Regions from separate parts of the Rahnella sp. RcJ3 genome, predicted to be linked through region 2. Evidence: predicted binding sites of a transcription regulator. Region 2 holds the regulator's gene; each other region holds the start of a gene.
The links. The regulator PurR, encoded in region 2, represses purine synthesis genes. The targets are predictions, from matches to a motif close to CANGCAAACGTTTGCNTG.
Positions count from the first base shown of each region.

Region 1 (3,189 bases), on a different contig from region 2:
GCCCGGTCCCGGTAAGCCTTAACATCCAGTGCATGCGCGGGAATACCGGCTAAACGGGCTCTTTCAAGCCCGTATGCAGCTGCTTTATTGCTGAAGACCGCACTGAGTGTTGCGTTGATTCGTCCCTGCTGGCAGGCATCAATCAGGGCCTGTAGATTGCTCCCCTCGCCCGATACCAGCACCACAATCCTTTTCATTTTGCTACCCGTCTTCAGTCAGTTGATTTACTGGTTTTATTCAATAACCACGCGTTCAGCGGAGTCAGAGGCTTTAATGTAGCCAATTTTCCACGCTTTTTCGCCATTATCGTTCAGTAATGCAATCGCCTGATCGGCCAGTTCTGCCGGAAGTGCCACCAGCATGCCCACACCACAGTTAAAGGTGCGGTACATTTCGTGACGGCTGACATTACCGGCGGTTTGCAGCCAGGTGAAGACATCCGGCCACTGCCAGCTTGATTCGTCGATAATCACCTGCGTGTTGTCCGGCAATACACGTGGGATATTTTCCCAGAAGCCGCCACCGGTCAGATGGACGATGCCGTGAACATCCACGTTTTCGATCAGGTTCAGAATCGATTTCACGTAAATTTTGGTTGGTGCGAGCAGGTGATCGGCCAGCGGTTTGCCTGCCAGATCGGTGGTTTCCGGGTCAGTCTTACTGACTTCCAGAATTTTGCGCACCAGAGAATAACCGTTGGAATGCGGGCCACTGGCGGCCAGGCCGATCAGCACATCCCCGTCAGCCACTTTGCTGCCGTCGATGATTTCTGATTTTTCCACCACACCCACGCAGAAGCCTGCCACGTCGTAATCTTCGCCGTGATACATGCCCGGCATTTCAGCGGTTTCACCACCGACTAACGCACAGCCAGACTGTTTACAGCCTTCTGCGATACCGGTGATTACGCTGGCGGCAGTATCGACGTCCAGTTTGCCGGTGGCGTAATAGTCGAGGAAGAACAGCGGTTCAGCGCCCTGAACGATTAAATCGTTGACGCACATCGCGACCAGATCGATACCGATAGTATCATGGCGTTTCAAATCCATCGCCAGACGCAGCTTGGTGCCAACGCCGTCGGTACCCGAAACCAGTACGGGTTCACGATATTTTTGCGGCAGCGCGCAGAGGGCACCAAAACCGCCCAGTCCACCCATCACTTCAGGGCGGCGAGTCTGTTTTACTACACCTTTAATGCGGTCTACCAATGCGTTACCGGCATCGATATCTACGCCTGCGTCTTTATAGCTGAGAGAGGTTTTGTCGGTCACTGCGAAGTCCCCACGGCGGTTTGGGTTGGTGGTTGAAGAATAAAGCGGGGCAATTCTAACAGTGGAAGCAAACGTTTGCGAGCGCCTTATTCAATGATGAGTTTTAGGCTGTCTATACTCTAACCGGGTTACTGATGATCCAGATCAGGCTATTTGGTATGGCGTTCAAAAAAAATGGCGTTATAATCTCGCGATTTTTTTTTGCAGCTCAACCACCTTAGGAGAATAAATAATGAAGATCGTCGAGGTGAAACACCCGCTGGTGAAACACAAGCTGGGCCTGATGCGTGAAAACGACATCAGCACGAAACGTTTTCGCGAACTGGCTTCTGAGGTGGGAAGTCTGCTGACGTATGAAGCGACTGCTGATTTAGAAACTGAAAAAGTGACGATCGAAGGCTGGAATGGCCCGGTTGAAATCGATCAGATTAAAGGCAAGAAAATTACCGTAGTGCCTATCCTGCGTGCCGGTCTGGGCATGATGGAAGGCGTACTGGAACACGTTCCGAGTGCGCGTATCAGTGTGGTCGGCGTGTACCGTGATGAAGAAACCCTCAAGCCTGTGCCGTATTTTCAGAAACTGGTTTCTAACATTGAAGAACGTCTGGCACTGGTGGTTGATCCGATGCTGGCGACGGGGGGGTCTATGATTGCCACCATCGACCTGCTGAAAAAAGCCGGCTGCCAGAGCATTAAAGTGCTGGTGCTGGTTGCCGCGCCTGAAGGGATCGCCGCTCTCGAAGCCGCACACCCGGACGTTGAGTTGTACACCGCCTCGGTGGATCAGGGACTCAACGATAAAGGCTACATCATCCCGGGGCTCGGCGATGCGGGCGACAAGATATTTGGTACGAAATAAATAAGCGTTTAGCCGACTAATCAGTCGGCTTTTTTTTGCTCGTCATATACAACATCACACCATTGAGAGGATCACATTCATGACCCGTCGTGTCATCGGGGTAAGCGAACGTCCGCCATTGCTGCAGACGATTCCCCTGAGTTTCCAGCATCTGTTTGCCATGTTTGGTGCCACCGTCCTGGTGCCCATTCTGTTTAAGATCAACCCGGCAACGGTGCTGCTGTTCAATGGCATAGGGACTTTGCTGTATTTATTTGTCTGTAAAGGGAAAATACCGGCTTACCTTGGCTCGAGCTTCGCGTTTATTTCCCCGGTGCTGTTGCTGTTACCGATGGGGTATGAGGTGGCGCTCGGTGGTTTTATTGCCTGCGGGCTGTTGTTCTGCCTGGTGGCGCTGATTGTTAAGAAAGCCGGAATTGGCTGGATTAACGTGATATTCCCGCCTGCGGCGATGGGCGCAATCGTTGCCGTCATCGGACTGGAACTGGCGGGCGTGGCGGCGAATATGGCGGGTCTGTTACCTGCCGAGGGCGCGGCGGTGGATTCCACCACCATTACCATTTCGCTGGTGACACTGTCTGTGACCATTCTGGGGTCCGTGCTGTTCCGTGGTTTCCTGGCGATTATCCCGATCCTGATCGGCGTGCTGGTGGGTTATGCACTGTCGTTCTTTATGGGGGTGGTGGATGTCTCAACGATCGAGAATGCGCACTGGTTCGCGCTGCCAACCTTCTATACGCCACGTTTTGAATGGGTCGCCATCCTCACGATCCTGCCTGCGGCGCTGGTGGTTATTGCCGAACACGTCGGGCATCTGGTTGTGACGGCAAACATTGTGAAGAAAGATTTACTGCGTGATCCGGGCCTGCACCGTTCGATGCTGGCAAACGGTTTGTCGACCGTGTTGTCCGGTTTCTTCGGCTCAACGCCAAATACCACGTACGGTGAAAACATCGGCGTCATGGCCATCACCAAGGTATACAGCACCTGGGTTATTGGCGGCGCGGCCATTCTGGCTATTCTGCTTTCCTGTATCGGCAAACTGGCGGCAGCCATCCA
Region 1 covers NZ_QSNX01000001.1:191,663-194,851, forward strand. The annotation lists gene purN (phosphoribosylglycinamide formyltransferase) at 1-197, opposite strand, end outside; gene purM (phosphoribosylformylglycinamidine cyclo-ligase) at 234-1,271, opposite strand; gene upp (uracil phosphoribosyltransferase) at 1,504-2,130, shown strand; gene uraA (uracil permease) at 2,210-3,189, shown strand, end outside.
Region 1: a site for PurR is predicted at 1,336-1,353, ahead of purM (phosphoribosylformylglycinamidine cyclo-ligase). Genes of this name have one in related genera too.

Region 2 (3,189 bases):
GATTACATACCGGAGGCGGAGTTTAACGCTTTGATAACAGGCTTGTGAAACGCTAATATTTGCACTCTGCTATCAAAAATATTGAAGGCTGAATTATGTGGTCAGAATACGCCCTTGAAGTGGTAGATGCCGTGGCAAGAACAGGTAGTTTTAGTGCGGCAGCGCAAGATTTGCACCGCGTACCTTCTGCTATCAGCTATACCGTCCGTCAGCTTGAGCAGTGGCTGGCCGTGCCGTTGTTTGAACGTCGCCATCGTGACGTGGTACTGACGCCTGCGGGAAAGGTTTTTGTCGATGAAGCGCGGATTCTGACAAAAAAAATGATAGCCACGCGCCGGCAGTGTCAGCAGGTGGCGAACGGCTGGCGCGGCGAATTACGTGTGGCGGTTGACCGGATTGTAAAACCCGCACGGACACGGCGTCTGGTGCTCGATTTCTACCGCCATTTTGCGGACACCGAACTCATTATTCACTCAGAAGTGTTTAATGGTGTCTGGGATGCGCTGGTTGACGGGCGGGCAGACGTGGCGATCGGTGCTACACGCGCGATACCGGTTGGCGGGGGCTTCAGTTTTCGTGACATGGGATTTATGGACTGGCATTGCGTCGTCAGCCCGCAACATCCGCTGGCTCAGTTATCCGGCGCGCTGAATGATGATGAGTTGCGGCCTTATCCTGCACTCTGTCTGGAAGACACCTCCCGGACATTGCCTAAGCGGGATACATGGACGCTTGATAACCAGCGGCGGCTGGTCGTGCCAGACTGGACCTGTGCGCTGGAATGCCTGACCGAAGGCTTATGCGTGGGTATGATGCCGGTTCATCGCGTCACGCCGTGGATAGAACAGAAAAAGTTGCAGGTGCTGACGCTGGAAAATACGTTTCCCGACAGCCCGTGTTGCCTGACGTGGGATCAAAGCAATCCGTCACCCTCGCTGGCCTGGTTGCTGGAATATATGGGCGATACAGAAACCATGAATCAGGAATGGCTGCGTGATTAGAAAAAAACGCCTGCATCTGCAGGCGTTCGATATCTGTTAACGGCGGTAATCGCGGTACGGACCATCGGCTACGGAACGGCGTTCGACCAGTTTCGGATGCACCTCAATGGTCTGAGACTCTTCACGCTTACTGACAATTCTGTCCAGCAACATGGTAAAGGCCATTTCACCCAGACGTTCTTTCGGCTGATGCACGGTTGTCAGCGCGGGGGAGAAGTAACGGGCGTTACGCACATTGTCGTAACCGATCACGGAAATATCCTGAGGAACGCGCAGGCCCAGTTCGTCTGCGGCACAGATTGCGCCCATTGCCATCACATCGCCGCCACAAAATACGGCAGTCGGGCGGTGCTTCTGCATCAGAATTTTATGCATCGCCTGATAGCCCGATTCCGGCTCGAAATCGCCCTGAACCACCCATTCGTCACGCAGCGGAATATTGGCTTCAGTCAGTGCTTTCACAAAACCCTGGAAGCGGCCACCGCCGGTATTACGTGCCAGTTGGCCCGGGATCACCCCAATATCACGATGACCGCGTTCAATCAGATAACGCCCGGCCATGTAACCCCCTTCGAAAGCATTATCAATAATGCTGTCGGTGAAGTTCTTACGCGCTTCGCCCCAGTCCATGACCACCATTGGGATCGAACGGTGCTCCTCGAGCATATTGAGCAACTCATCAGGATATTCCGCGCACATCACCAGCAAGCCATCGACGCGTTTTTGCGCCAGCATTTGCAGGTAGGCTTGTTGTTTTTCCAGATTATTATGCGAGTTACACAAAATCAGCGTATAGCCTTTGGAGAAGCAGCTGTTTTCTACGGCTTCAATCACTTCGGCAAAATAGGGCGCTTCGCTGGAGGTGGCAAGCAGACCGATCGTTTTGGTGTTATTGACCTTCAGACTGCGGGCTACAGCACTCGGCGAGTAATGTAACTCTTTGATTGCAAGGAGAACCGCTTCTTTGGTTTCTTCGGCGACGAAACGTGTTTTATTGATGACGTGCGACACGGTTGTAGTGGAAACGCCAGCGCGCTTTGCGACATCTTTAATCGTTGCCATGTAAACAATGACTCCTGAACTCACGTGTTTCAGCACGTTAGCATTATGTTAATCGTTTGCTTGCGTGGATCTCACTGCTGGCTTCTAAAAGGGCAGTGAAATCGTTGGGTGGATTCTTCAGAATGAGGCGTGAAATGCTCTCGGGTGAAATCAACCGGCACACAGGCGTGTTAACCGACAATTTTCTCTTATAATGCAGGAAAGTGGAAGTAAAATTCTCAGGGATACATTGTCATTCAGCACAAGATTTTAAATGTTAATTATGCGAAAATGCGTTGGCACACAATTAGTGTGGCTTAAAAAATGCCACAATTTGATCCGAAAGGGGGGTTTGATGGACAGCAACCTGAAATTATCGTTGATCACCACGGTATGCGCTTTGCTTATGATTATCGCTTTCAGCTTCACTGCGGTGATGAACTGATTCAGTAAGTGAACCGCTATAAAAAAGGGCGATTCCTGTTACAGGAATCGCCCTTTTCAATTTTACGCAGTGGCCGTTACCGCCGATACTCTTCCCTGCAGAAACTCTTCGTTAAATGCTATTCAATGGCTGATTAGCGAAACTTCAGACTTAACGAATTGTTTATTATCGGATCGTTTTCGGCGTCATTACCCGGCGTGCACCCACATAATGATCTTGCCAGTAATCGTCGCCGAGAGAGGTGATTTTAATGTCTTCGCCCGTTCTTGGAGACTGAATAAACTTGCCGTTCCCCACGTAAACACCAACATGGTCTGCAGCGCCGCGGTTATTGATTCTGAAGAACACCAGATCACCGCTTTCAAGTTCGCCGCGTTTGACCGGAGCCGCATCGCGCAGGTGATACATTTCATTCGCTGTGCGTGGCATTTTAATACGGATCAAATCTTTGTAGGCGTAATAGACTAAGCCGCTGCAATCAAAACCGGTATTCGGCGAGGTTCCGCCCCAGCGATATGGTTTTCCTACCTGATGCATCAGTTTGGTCATCGCCGTTTGCTGGGCATGCTGATAGCGTTTTTTATGCGTTGCACTTAGCGTAATCGGTTTGCTGTCTTCTTCGGGCTTTTTACCTTTACGGTGCCGGCCATACGCTTCTTTTTTACTGACCCTTTCCGTGCTGTTTTTCGCGAGTGAACGGGT
Region 2 covers NZ_QSNX01000012.1:144,691-147,879, forward strand. The annotation lists gene punR (DNA-binding transcriptional activator PunR) at 96-1,001, shown strand; gene purR (HTH-type transcriptional repressor PurR) at 1,038-2,063, opposite strand; gene DXU84_RS25330 (YnhF family membrane protein) at 2,398-2,487, shown strand; gene DXU84_RS16890 (C40 family peptidase) at 2,653-3,189, opposite strand, start outside.

Region 3 (3,189 bases), 120 kb from region 2:
CTATCAGATCAATCTGGCGCAGCGGTTTTCGACGGAATACAGCGGCGATGAATGGCAGGCTTTCCTGCGCCTCAATCAGGCTAACCGCGCCCCTTTCTCCGCGTTTCTGCGTCTGCCGGAAAATGCCGTTGTCTGTCTTTCACCCGAGCGTTTCATCTGGCTGAAAGACGCTGAGATCCAGACCCGTCCGATTAAGGGAACGCTGCCGCGCTGCGAAGATCCGACTGAGGATATGCAGCAGGCAGAACGACTGGCGGCATCGGAAAAGGATCGCGCCGAAAACCTGATGATTGTCGATTTGCTGCGTAACGATATCGGCCGCGTGGCGACACCCGGCAGTGTGCGGGTGCCGGAGCTGTTCGTTGTGGAGCCCTTCCCCGCCGTCCATCATCTGGTCAGCACGATCACCGCCCGGTTACCCGAAACCTGTCACGCCAGCGCCTTACTGCGTGCCTGTTTCCCCGGCGGCTCCATTACCGGTGCGCCCAAAGTGCGTGCCATGGAAATTATCGAAGAACTTGAACCGCACCGGCGCAACGGCTATTGCGGCAGCATTGCATATCTGAGTTGCTGCGGCACGATGGACAGCAATATCACCATCCGCACATTGCTCACCGCACAGGGCAAAATTTACTGCTGGGCGGGTGGCGGGATCGTCGCTGACAGTCAGGAACAGGCGGAATATCAGGAAACTTTTGATAAGATTGCCCGTATTCTGCCTGAATTAGGAGAAATACAGCCGTGACGCTGCTGGAACAACACGCGCCCTTACAGACGTTTTCACCTGCTGTGGAAGATTTCATCCTGCGTTTTCAATTGCAGCAGCCGCGCCTGCCTGCTGCGGCGTTGCGCGGAACCCGCCACGCCGCTGTGTTGATCCCGATTATTTGTCGTCCGGAACCGACCCTTTTACTGACGCGCCGCTCCGATCAGTTGCGTAAACACGCCGGCCAGGTCGCCTTTCCCGGTGGTGCAGCAGATGCTTCCGATGCCTCGATTATTGCCACCGCATTACGCGAAGCGCATGAAGAGGTCGCGATCCCCCCTGAACAGGTTCATATATTAGGCACACTGTCGCCGCAGGACAGCAGCAGCGGTTTTCAGGTCACGCCGGTTATCGGGCTGCTGCCTGTTGATGTACCACTGCATCCCGCGGAAGATGAAGTCGCCGAGTTGTTTGAAATGCCGCTGCGGGAAGCCTTTGATCTCGCACGTTATCACCCCCTGGATATTCACCGCAGAGGCACTCATCACCGGGTTTATCTGTCCTGGTATCAGCAACAATTTGTCTGGGGGCTGACGGCGGGAATCATCCGTCAGTTGGCCCGGCAGGTTGAAGTCTGAGCTCAGTGATTACATTACGATCACACTTTTGCATCAAATAAGTTTATTTCATGCGAAAAATGAAACTTTTGCCTCTCAGCCCTTTTAAACTATAAGTCTATCCATAAGAACAAGAGACCCGTCCATAAGGGCTGTCTCTGGTGTTGGTTCATTTATGGAAGCCAGGGATCCCGTTCCCTGCCGCAATCTATTACAGGAGTATTCGACGTGATTAGCGTTTTCGACATGTTCAAGGTCGGGATTGGCCCTTCCAGTTCCCATACTTTGGGCCCGATGAAAGCAGGCAAACAGTTCGCTGATGACCTGCTGGAAAAGGGCATGATGCCTGCCGTTACGCGTGTCGCCGTGGACGTTTTTGGTTCTTTGTCTCTGACAGGTAAAGGCCACCACACAGATATCGCCATTATTTTAGGTCTGGCGGGCAATCAGCCAGATACCGTCGACATCGACGGCATTCCACATTTTATCCGCGACGTTGAGCAACGTGAGCGTCTGCCGCTGGGCGGAACCCAGCATGAAGTCGATTTCCCACGTGATACCGGTATGGTGTTCCGCGGGGAGAATTTACCGCGTCACGAAAACGCCATGCAAATTCACGCTTTTGCTGGCGACAAGATGATTTACAGCAAAACCTATTACTCGGTCGGCGGCGGCTTTATCGTTGATGACGAGCATTTCGGTCAGCCTGTGCTGGATGAAGTGGCGGTGCCGTACAGCTTTAATTCGGCCAGTGAAATGCTGGCAAAATGTAAGGAAACCGGGCTGTCATTATCCGGCCTGGTGATGAAAAACGAGCTGGCGCAGCACAGTAAGCAGGACATCGAGCAGTATTTCGAGAAAATCTGGCACACCATGCAGGCCTGTATCGATCGCGGCCTGAATACCGAAGGCGTTCTGCCTGGCCCGTTGCGGGTGCCGCGTCGTGCTTCTGCCCTGCGCCGGATGCTGGTGTCAAACGACAAACTTTCCAGTGACCCGATGAACGTGATCGACTGGGTGAATATGTTTGCCCTCGCGGTTAACGAAGAAAATGCGGCGGGCGGACGTGTCGTGACGGCGCCCACCAACGGCGCATGCGGCATTGTGCCTGCGGTGCTGGCGTATTATGACCAGTTCATTCAGTCGGTCAGCCCGGACATTTATCTGCGTTATTTCCTGAGTTCCGGTGCTATCGGTATTCTGTATAAAATGAATGCGTCGATTTCAGGCGCTGAAGTGGGCTGTCAGGGTGAAGTTGGCGTAGCCTGTTCAATGGCGGCGGCAGGCTTGACGGAATTGCTTGGCGGCAGCCCGGAACAGGTGTGCGTTGCGGCCGAAATTGGCATGGAACACAATCTGGGATTAACCTGTGACCCTGTTGCCGGACAGGTTCAGGTACCATGCATCGAACGTAATGCCATCGCGTCAGTGAAAGCCATTAATGCCGCCCGTATGGCATTACGCCGCACCAGTGAGCCGAGAGTTTCATTGGATAAAGTCATTGAGACAATGTACGAAACCGGTAAAGATATGAATTCCAAATATCGGGAAACCTCGCGTGGCGGTCTGGCGATTAAGGTTCAGTGCGACTGATCCGGTCGAAAAGATGACCTCTTCCTGCGGTATTTTCAGGTTGTATTAATTTCAACCAATTTACCGCAGGAAATACCACCTGGCCGGTAGCCGGCAGCAATAAAACCTTCGCTAACAACAACCTGTTGTATTATCAATACATAATGGTAGTGAGACTTGCATTATACCCTGCAGGTGCGGCATGCTGATTTCCGCCTGATTTCCCCTGTCCGGGTCCCCCTTATTACGTCTGCGTAAATGTCGGAAATGGACAGGAAAAACCTCAGTGACACT
Region 3 covers NZ_QSNX01000012.1:28,877-32,065, reverse strand. The annotation lists gene pabB (aminodeoxychorismate synthase component 1) at 1-745, shown strand, start outside; gene DXU84_RS16355 (CoA pyrophosphatase) at 742-1,344, shown strand; gene DXU84_RS16350 (L-serine ammonia-lyase) at 1,552-2,916, shown strand.
Region 3: a site for PurR is predicted at 1,507-1,524, ahead of DXU84_RS16350 (L-serine ammonia-lyase). Genes of this name have one in related genera too.

Region 4 (3,189 bases), on a different contig from region 2:
CGTTCCTGCAGGATGAAATGCCGGTCTGGTAATTATGTTTGATGTTTATCAGCAAAAAACAAAAAGCCCGTCAGGATACCTGACGGGCTTTTTTAATTGAGCAACACTGCTTATCTTTTACAGTACGGCGACGATGGCTTCACACAGCGGTGCCATATTTTCGAGCGTGATGCCGGCAACGTTGATACGGCCGGAGTTCACCGCGTACACGCCGAATTCATCACGTAAACGCAATACCTGATCTTTAGTCAGGCCGCTGAAAGAGAACATCCCGTTCTGGTTAATAATAAAGCTGAAATCCTGTTGAGCGCCTTTTTCCTGCAAGGTGCTGACGAATAGCTGGCGCATACGATGGATACGCAGGCGCATATCGCTTAGTTCCTGCTCCCACAGCGTGCGCAAAGCTTCGTTACCCAGTATGGTGGCTACAACCGCAGCACCGTGTGACGGCGGGTTGGAGTAGTTTGCACGGATAACCGATTTCATTTGGCTGAAAGCGCGACCGGCAGTTTCTTCATCGGCTGCGACTAACGTACAAGCACCTACGCGTTCATTGTATAAGCCGAAGTTCTTCGAGTAAGAACTGGCGACCAGCAATTCCTTATGTTTTGCCACGAACAGGCGCAGACCCGCCGCATCTTCTTCCAGACCTTTTGCAAAGCCCTGATAGGCGAAGTCGAACAACGGTAACCAGCCGTTGCTCACCGACAATTCTGCCAGCTGTGCCCATTGTTCTTCTGTAGGATCGATACCGGTTGGATTGTGACAGCAGCCATGGAACAGCACCACGTCGCCTGCTTTCGCTTCGCTCAGGCTTTTCAGCATGCCATCGAAATCAAGGCTGTGATTTGCAGCGTCATAGTAATTGTATTCCACAACTTCCAGACCGGAAGCAGAGAACACACCTTTATGGTTCGGCCAGCTCGGATTACTGACCCACACGCGTCTGGCGCTGGTTTGTGTAGCGATGAAATCCGCTGCGATACGCAAAGCGCCGGTGCCGCCCGGAGTCTGTGCGGTGCGTGCCCGTTTATCAGCAATAACCGTGCTGTCTTTGCCAAACAGCAGTTCCTGTGTACAACGGGCAAAATCAGGCAACCCGTCGATACTCAGATAGGTTTTAGTGGTTTCATTTTCCAACAGGAACTGTTCGGCTTTTTTCACGCTGGCCAGAACCGGCGTTTTACCTGTTTCGTCTTTATAAACACCAATCCCCAGATTGATTTTATTAGAGCGGTCGTCAGCGCGGAAAAGATCGGTAAGACCCAGGATAGGGTCAGCAGGTGCTGCAGTGATTTTTTCAAACATGTCGGAAAATTCCATAGCCTGATATTACGAAAGAGGTCATCAGGGTAACGCCAGCGCCCCCTTTTGCCAACCGTTTGCGGCAAAAAGAAAACAGAGTTGTGAGAAGGCGTGGGAGATTAAAATATTTTATAGGCGAGGGTGGAAAAGCGGTATTTTCAAGACTCAGAAATGCAAAAGGCAGAGCCGAAGCTCTGCCTTGATATCCACTTTGATGCGCCCGTAAGCGCATCGTTAAGTGATATTAGAACTGGTATTGCAGACCAACACCCACGATGTCGTCAGTGCTGCGACCCGCTGCTTTGGTGTAGCTGTTGTCGTCCAGCAGGTTGATTTTGTAGTCAACATAGGTAGACATGTTTTTGTTGAAGTAGTAGTAAGTACCAACTTCTACATATTTAACCAGGTCAGCATCGCCGCCAGCGTAGGTAGAACCGTTGTTGGTGAAACCGTTCAGGCTCTTACCTTTAGACTGCAGGTATGCGATAGATGGGCGCAGACCGAAATCGAACTGGTACTGAGCAACAACTTCGAAGTTCTGAGTTTTGTTAGCAATTGCATCCGGGTTACCGTAATCGGTGGTGTTACGTGATTCACCGTAGAAGGTTGCCAGGTACAGGTTGTTAGCGTCGTATTTAGCGCCGAATGCGTATGCGTCAGCTTTGTCGCCAGTGCCGTCTTGTTTCTGAGTAACAGTACGGTTAGAAGAGAAGTAAGCACCAGTAATGCTAACACCTGAGTTGCCGATAGCGTAAGCGGCAGAAGTACCCCAGCCGTCGCCATTGGAATCAACTGCGCCACGACCATCACGACCTTCGTCGTTTTTGCCCTGGTACTGTACAGCGAAGCTCAGGCCATCAACCAGACCGAAGAAGTTGCTGTTACGGTAAGTTGCCACACCGTTAGCACGACCAACCATGAAGTTGTCGTTGTTCTGGTACATGGTGTCATCGCCATAGATTGGCAATTGGTCGGTGTAGGACATTACGTCGTAGATTACGCCGTAGTTACGACCGTAGTCGAAAGAACCTGCATCACCAAATTTCAGACCTGCGAAGCCCAGACGAGTTTTGTTGCCTTCATCGCCAGCACTTTCTGCATGGTTAGCCTGAACGTTGTATTCCCACTGGCCGTAACCGGTCAGTTGGTCAGTAATTTGAGTTTCGCCTTTGAAGCCGAAACGGACATAGGTCTGGTCGCCATCGTCGCCAGCATTGTCAGAGAAGGTGTGACGTGCGTCAACTTTACCGTACAGATCCAGTTTGTTGCCATCTTTGTTATAGATCTCAGCTGCATTAGCTGCACCAGCAACTAACAGAGCAGGGATTACCACTGCAAGAATATTGCGCTTCATCATTATTATTACCCTCATTGGTTTTATTTGGACACCTGCCACTGCCTAAATAATTCTTTACGGAACTATTCACGAAAGTTTGGTGTCTCCTGTGTCTGAACGCACTATTCCATCCGTGGTGAGCTTAATCCACAGCGAAAATGCTACTAAATTACTAAATATGTTTCAGCAGGAAAGAATGTATTTCAAAATGTGTATTTTACGGAACTTTGTGACAGGGATCTATCTTTGAAAATGACTAAGGCCAGCAAAGCTGGCCTTAGTTTTGTAACTATTATGTTAATTAAAAATAGTTTAATTAATTAGAAGGTTGCACTACGTGGTGTACGTGGGAACGGGATCACGTCACGAACGTTTTGAACACCGGTCACATAGGCGACTAAACGTTCAAAGCCAAGGCCGAAGCCTGAATGCGGGACTGTGCCGTAACGACGAAGATCGCGATACCACCAATAATCTTCTTTATTTAGCCCCATTTCAGCCATACGGGCGTCCAGTACGTCCAGACGTTCCTCACGCTGAGAGCCACC
Region 4 covers NZ_QSNX01000003.1:192,947-196,135, reverse strand. The annotation lists gene DXU84_RS05740 (MBL fold metallo-hydrolase) at 1-32, shown strand, start outside; gene DXU84_RS05735 (amino acid aminotransferase) at 118-1,308, opposite strand; gene ompC (porin OmpC) at 1,550-2,662, opposite strand; gene asnS (asparagine--tRNA ligase) at 2,962-3,189, opposite strand, start outside.
Region 4: a site for PurR is predicted at 1,372-1,389, ahead of DXU84_RS05735 (amino acid aminotransferase). Genes of this name have one in related genera too.